DNA from 2 places in the Hydrogenophaga defluvii genome. Region 2 is predicted to be linked to the other one. Evidence: predicted binding sites of a transcription regulator. Region 2 holds the regulator's gene; the other holds the start of a gene.

Region 1 (3,405 bases), on a different contig from region 2:
CCCTGTCGGAGCAGTACGCTTCGCAGATGGTGGCCAGTGGCCTGCATGTGAAGGAAATCAAGTTGCGCGGCGATGTGTTCGTGAAGGAAGGTGCGGGCGAACTGCTGCTGTCGCGCGAAATCAAGGACATCGCCAAGTCGCACAACGCCTCCATGGTGCTGGTGGGCACCTACTCGACCGCCGCCAGCTTCACCTACGTGAGCCTGAAGCTGGTGCGCACGGAGGACGGCCGCATCCTCAACGGCCACGACTACGCCCTGCCCAACGACCGCGACGTGCAACGCCTGCTGGCCGTGCAACGCTGACGGCGTGTTGGCGCACCAACAGCAAGGGGGCCCTCGGGCCCCCTTTGTTTTGGGTGGTCAGAACCGCATCAAGGCCTCATGCGGCCGAGGGCAGCGCCATGGGACCGGTCGCCCGGCCACGGAAGTCGGTCCAGCACTGGCGCGTGAAGTCGTACAACTTGCAGGCACGGGCGGTGTCGAAATACCAGCCCCAAGAAAACGGTTGCACGATGATGCGCTCGGGCAACAGGTGCTCCAGCGTCTTCTGGGCTTCTTTCAGGCGGTACAGCGGGATGCTCATGTCCACGTGGTGGGCGGTGTGCTCCATGATGTGGTGGACCAGCGCGCCTATGCGCAGCGGGAAGGTGAGGTGCACGGTGGTGGACACAAACGGCTGGGCGCGTTGCCAAGCGGCGCGTTCGTTGTGCCACTTCACGCGCACGTGGGTGTGGTGGCCGTAGATGACAAAACCCACCATGTGGAACCAGAACACCAGCGGCAACACCACGCCACACAGCAGCAGCAAAGCCACCGACTGCCCGGTGGCCAGGGCCAGGGCGGTGATGGCTGCGGCCCACAACAGGGCGAAACCACTGACCAGCAGGCAGTCTTTGGTGAAGATGGACCGGTGCGTACCGCCCGACTGCGCCGGACTGGGGAACATCATCTTTTTCCACCAGATTTCAACCATGTAATAGACGCCTGGCCCCCAGCCACTGCGGTACAGGCGCTCCAAGGCGCGGCGCGCTGGCGGCAAGGCCTGGTATTCCTCTTGTGTGAGCGGCGCCCAGACGAAGTCCACACCTTTGAGGTTGGTGAAGCCATGGTGCACCACGTTGTGGCCCATGTCCCACAGGCTGTAGGCGGTCAGCGAGGGCAGGAAGGCGATGCGGCCCAGCCACTTGTTCAGGCGGCGGTGCGGCGTGAGGCTCTGGTGGCAGGCGTCGTGGCCAATGATGAAGAGGCGCCCGATGACAAAACCGGTGGCCAGGCCACACAAGGCCTTGAGCCAGACCGCATCGGCCAGCACCACGCCAGCCAGCAGGCCCAGCCACAAGGTGTAATCCAGCGCCAGCAGCCAGAAGGCGCGCCAAGTGACCCGTTCGGACAAGGGGATCAGCCAGGAGCGAATGACCTTGCGGTGGGGCAGCGGCTCGTCCGGGCTCAAGGGCGCGGGCAATTCTGCAGCAGTTGTATCACTTGAATGGTTCATGGCAAAACGCGGCCAACCCGCGTTGGAGATCAAACAAACCCGACGATGCTAGCCCGCGCACGGTGTCCAACATTTGACGCAGATCGAAAACTGTGCGTTTTGAACCACGTCCGCAGGCGGGTACCAACCGGCGGCGTTCAGGAGTCGAACCAGTCCGGGTCGTTGGCCACCTTGGCCAACTCTTCGCTGAGCACCTTGTTCATCTGCGCAAACAGGATGAGCTTGCGCGTGGTTTCCCGCAGTGTGTCGGCCATGCGCTTGGAGATGGCCAGCAGCAAACGGGAACCCACCGCCGGATCGTCTTGCAAAAGCTGCAAAAAATCCGCCCGCGACAGCACCCCCACCAACATGTCGGTGTTGGCCACGCAACTGGCCGAACGGGGCCCACCGTCCAGCAACCCGAGTTCACCAATCAGGCTGCCCGGTCCCATGACCCGCACCACCAGGTGGTCGTCATCGTCTTGCAGCGAACTGTTGTGCACCGACAGATCGCCCTCCAGCACGAGCAGCATGTGGTCGTTGTGCACCGCCTCACCTTCACGCACAAACTCGCAGCCCGCTTCGATCACCCGGGGCTGCAGATAAGCCACGATCTTGATCGCGTCCTCCAGGCTCAAGGTCTGCAACGCCGTCGGCGTGACCAACAGCCGCGCGGCGCGTTCGTCAGCGTTCATGTCAGGAGAGTGGTCTTCGACAGCCATGGCAGGTCCCCTGGTCATTCTCGCAGCCATCTGGCGCCAGCGTGCAAGGTTTACATACAACCCGCCCGAGGCGTGAAACCACCATGTAACTCGCCGCGCAGATAATGGAAACTTGATTACAACAACCCCTGACGGGACGGAGACACACATGCCGCAGCGCGCCACCAAAATTGTTGCCACCCTGGGCCCCGCGTCCAGCGACCCGGCCTTGCTGGAACAGATGATCCGACACGGCGTCAACGTGGTGCGGCTGAACTTCTCGCACGGCAAGGCCCAAGACCACATCGACCGCGCCAACCTGGTGCGCCAGGCCGCACAGCGCGCCGGCCGCGAGGTGGGCATCATGGCCGACCTGCAAGGCCCCAAGATCCGCGTCGGCAAATTTGCCGAAGGCAAGGTGATGCTGGAAAACGGCGCGCCCTTTGTGCTGGACGCCGAACGCACCGAACCCGGCGACATCAACGGCGTGGGCCTGGACTACAAGGAACTGCCACGCGACGTGAAAGCCGGCGACCTGCTGCTGCTCAACGACGGCCTGATCGTTCTCACCGTGGAGCGGGTGATGGGCCCGGCGGTGCACACCACCGTCAAGGTAGGGGGCGAGTTGTCCAACAACAAAGGCATCAACAAGATGGGTGGCGGCCTGACGGCACCGGCCCTCACCGCCAAGGACATGGACGACATCCGCACCGCCATGTCCTTCAAGGCCGACTACGTGGCCGTGAGCTTTCCCAAAACCGCCACCGACATGGAGCTGGCCCGCCAGCTCTGCAACGTGGCCTGCAGCGACGGCCACCGCCCAGGGCTGATCGCCAAGATCGAGCGCGCCGAGGCCATCCCTGAACTGGAAAACATCCTGCGCGTGTCCGACGGCATCATGGTGGCGCGTGGCGATCTGGCGGTGGAAGTGGGCAACGCCACCGTGCCCGCGCTGCAAAAACGCATGATCAAGCTGGCCCGTGAGATGGACAAGGTGGTCATCACCGCCACCCAGATGATGGAGAGCATGATCCTGGCGCCCGTGCCCACCCGCGCCGAAGTGAGCGACGTGGCCAACGCCGTGCTCGATGGCACCGACGCCGTGATGCTCAGCGCCGAAACCGCTGCCGGCAAATACCCGCTGGAGACGGTGATGGAAATGGCCAAGATCTGCGAGGCGGCGGAAAAAGCCCACCACCACGACATCGAGTCCGACTTCACCGGCAAG
Region 2 (3,405 bases):
TCGATGCACTGGTCGTCTATGGTCACCAGCCCCTGGGCTTCGAAATCCTGCAGTTGCTCCAGTTCGCGCGCGAAGTAGCTTCGGAAGTCGAGCAGGTGACCCAGTTCGATGGACTCAAACAGCAACCGGCCCTGGCACATCAGCGCCATGATGGCGGTGCGGCGCACCAGATCATCGCGCGTGAGCGCCATGCCACGCACGATGGGCAGGCGGCCCTGGTCGAGGGCGTCGTAGTACTCGTCGAGCGTCTTGGCGTTCTGGCTGTAAGTGGCGCCCACGCGGCCGATGGCCGACACGCCGAGCGCGATCAGGTCGCAGTCGGGCTGGGTGCTGTAGCCCTGGAAGTTGCGGTGCAGCCGGCCCTGTCGCTTGGCCACGGCCAAGGCGTCGTTGGGCAGGGCGAAGTGGTCCATGCCCACGTACACATAACCGGCCTCGCTGAAGGCGTCGAGCGATTGCGACAGCATGGACAGCTTGTCGGCGGGCGCAGGCAGTTCGGCCGCCACGATGCGGCGTTGCGGCTTGAAGCGCGCCGGCAAATGGGCGTAGGCGTAAAGGGCGATGCGGTCGGGGCGCAACTGGGCCACCTGGCTCAAAGTGCGCGCGAACGACTCGGGGGTTTGCAGCGGCAGGCCGTAGATCAGATCGACGTTGACCGACTCGAAGCCGATGCGGCGGGCGGCCGCCACCAGCGCAAACACCTGTTCGGCGGGCTGTACGCGGTGCACCGCTTTCTGCACGGCGGGGTCGAAGTCCTGCACGCCGAAACTCAGGCGGTTGAAACCCAGTTGGTGCAGGTGCTCCAGGCGCTGCTCGGTCACGGTGCGGGGGTCGACCTCGATGGAGTATTCGCCCCCCGGTACGAGGTTGAAATGGCGGCGCACGGTGTGCATGAGGTCACTCAGTTCCGCGTCGCTCAAGAAGGTGGGCGTGCCGCCGCCGATGTGCAGTTGCGACACGTGGTGGCCACGGCCAAAGTGCTGCACGTGCAGGTCCAGCTCACGCGCCAGGTAGCGCAGGTACTCGGCCGATTTGCTGTGGTGTTTGGTGATGACCTTGTTGCAGGCGCAGTAGTAGCACACCGACTCGCAAAAAGGCACGTGGATGTACAGCGACAGCGGCAAGGCCAGCGAGCCGGCGCGGCGCTGCTCCAAGGCCTGGATGTAATCGGCCTCGCCAAAGGCTTCCACAAAACGGTCGGCCGTCGGGTACGAGGTGTAGCGCGGCCCAGGCACGTCAAAGCGGCGCAGCAGTTGTTCGTCAATCACGTGCATGTCGGGGCATCTCCAATGTGGGAGGAACTGTGCCTGACACGGGGCTTTCTGCCCTTGATCTGGGTCAACCCCCTCCAAATGTGAATGATGTTTTCCGCTAACATGGGGAAACACCTGACAATCGCACCATGGACGCACACAGCATCAAGGTCGCCTGCTCCAGTTGCAACTTGCGTGAACTCTGCCTGCCCATGGGCCTGAGCCACGACGAGATGAACAAGCTGGACCACGTGATCTCTACCCGCAAACGCATCAAACGTGGCACGGCCCTGTTCAACACGGGTGACCGCTTCACCTCGCTCTACGCCGTTCGCTCGGGTTTCTTCAAGACCTGTATCACCACCGCCGATGGGCGCGACCAGGTGACGGGCTTCCAGATGACGGGCGAGATCATCGGCCTGGACGGCATCGTGTCCGACCAGCACTCTTGCGACGCCATCGCGCTGGAAGACGCCGAAGTCTGCGTCATGCCCTTCGACCAGCTGGAGACGCTTTCACGCGAGTTCAACACCTTGCAGCACCACGTGCACAAGATCATGAGCCGCGAGATCGTGCGCGACCACGGGGTGATGCTGCTGCTGGGCAGCATGCGCGCCGAGGAACGCCTGGCCGCTTTTCTGCTCAACCTGGTGCAGCGCCTGCACGCGCGGGGTTTCTCGCAGTCCGAGCTGATCCTGCGCATGACGCGCGAGGAAATCGGCAGCTACCTGGGCATGAAGCTGGAGACCGTGAGCCGCACCTTCTCGAAATTCGTCGAGGACGGCGTCATAGAGGTCAAGCAGCGTTACGTGAAGATCCTCGACACGGAAGCGCTCAAGCGCATCGTGAACCCCCAGGTCTGCAACTGATCAACTCAGCAGCAGTTGCCCTCGCGCGCGCAGTCGGCGGGGCGCTCTTCGGGCGGCACGGGGCAGCGGTTCACCTCGAAAGGTGACATGGCCAACAACGTGGTGAGCGCGCTGGACGCCATGGTCGCACCCCAGAAGAAGAAAAAGCTCACGGTGTACACCGCCTGGCGCGACCAGCCCAGCTCGCCGCCGCCCATGCGGTGCAGGTCGTCCGGATCGACCATCGCAAAGACCACCATCTCCAGCACGCCGGCCACCAGAAAGGCCGGCCACGCAATCCACATCAGGCGTTGCAGGCGCATCGCAGTCTCCTTGTTGTTTGTCGGTCTGGCCCCGGGGCTCAGGGCTTCACGGGCACCGTGGCGGTGGTGGCGTGGTTGCGTGCCTGACCAGCGGGCGCCAGCTTGAAGGCTTCGTCGGGTGACGCCGTGCGGGTCTGCGGCGCGCTGCGGTCAAGCACGGGGTCGGGGTTGGTCATGGCAATGATGGCGGTGGCAATACCGGCCACCACCACCACGGCCGGGCCGCCGATCACCAGCCAGACATAGGGCTCACGCCACCAGGCTCGGGCCACGGGCGGGTTCTTGAGGGCTTGGGCAGTTGTCATGGGGGTCTTTCTAAACGGGCAGGTTCAACGTGGCACCAGGAACACGGCTTTTTCGCTCACCTGGGCCACATCGGCCCCTGTGGAGCGGACATCGAAATGGATGGGGTGAGAGCCCGGCGCCACGCCCGGCGGCACCTGCACACGCACGGCCACAGAACGCACTTCGGTCGAGCGCACTTCAATGCTGGTCTCGGAAGCGATCGTGACCCCCTCCAGGCCGCTCACGGCCAACTGGTAAGACTGGGTCGATTCGGTGGCGTTCATCACTTGCAGGCGGTACACGTTTTCAATGCGGCCCTGCTCCACCAGGCGCGCCAGCGCGCCACGGTCACGGATCACGTCCACCTTCAGCGGCGTGCGCAGGAACAGGCTCACGCCCACGGCCACACAGATCAGGCCCAGGATGGCGGTGTACACCAGCACACGCGGGCGCACCGCACGTTTGATGATTTCGGCTTGCGTCCAGCCATTGGCCACCGCGTTCTGGGTGGAATAGCGGATGAGGCCCCGTGGGTAGCCCACCTTGTCCATCACGTCGTCGCACACGTCGATGCAGGCCGCGCAGCCGATGCACTCGTACTGCAGGCCTTTGCGGATGTCGATGCCCGTGGGGCACACCTGCACACACAGGGTGCAGTCCACACACGACCCCAGACCCAGCGCCTGGGGATCGGCC

The links. The regulator FNR, encoded in region 2, switches genes on or off when oxygen is low (the NO sensors DNR and NnrR bind a similar motif). The targets are predictions, from matches to a motif close to TTGATNNNNATCAA.
Region 1: a site for FNR is predicted at 1,571-1,584, ahead of ACFQU0_RS02755 (fatty acid desaturase). Genes of this name have one in related genera too.

What each region holds. Positions count from the first base shown of each region.
Region 1 is NZ_JBHTBZ010000007.1:1,935-5,339, forward strand. Features, by position in the region: gene ACFQU0_RS02750 (FlgO family outer membrane protein) at 1-305, shown strand, start outside; gene ACFQU0_RS02755 (fatty acid desaturase) at 382-1,497, opposite strand; gene ACFQU0_RS02760 (cyclic nucleotide-binding domain-containing protein) at 1,635-2,198, opposite strand; gene pyk (pyruvate kinase) at 2,347-3,405, shown strand, end outside.
Region 2 is NZ_JBHTBZ010000013.1:49,361-52,765, forward strand. Features, by position in the region: gene hemN (oxygen-independent coproporphyrinogen III oxidase) at 1-1,274, opposite strand, end outside; gene fnr (fumarate/nitrate reduction transcriptional regulator Fnr) at 1,403-2,122, shown strand; gene ACFQU0_RS05380 (hypothetical protein) at 2,128-2,424, opposite strand; gene ACFQU0_RS05385 (nitrogen fixation protein FixH) at 2,463-2,729, opposite strand; gene ccoG (cytochrome c oxidase accessory protein CcoG) at 2,754-3,405, opposite strand, start outside.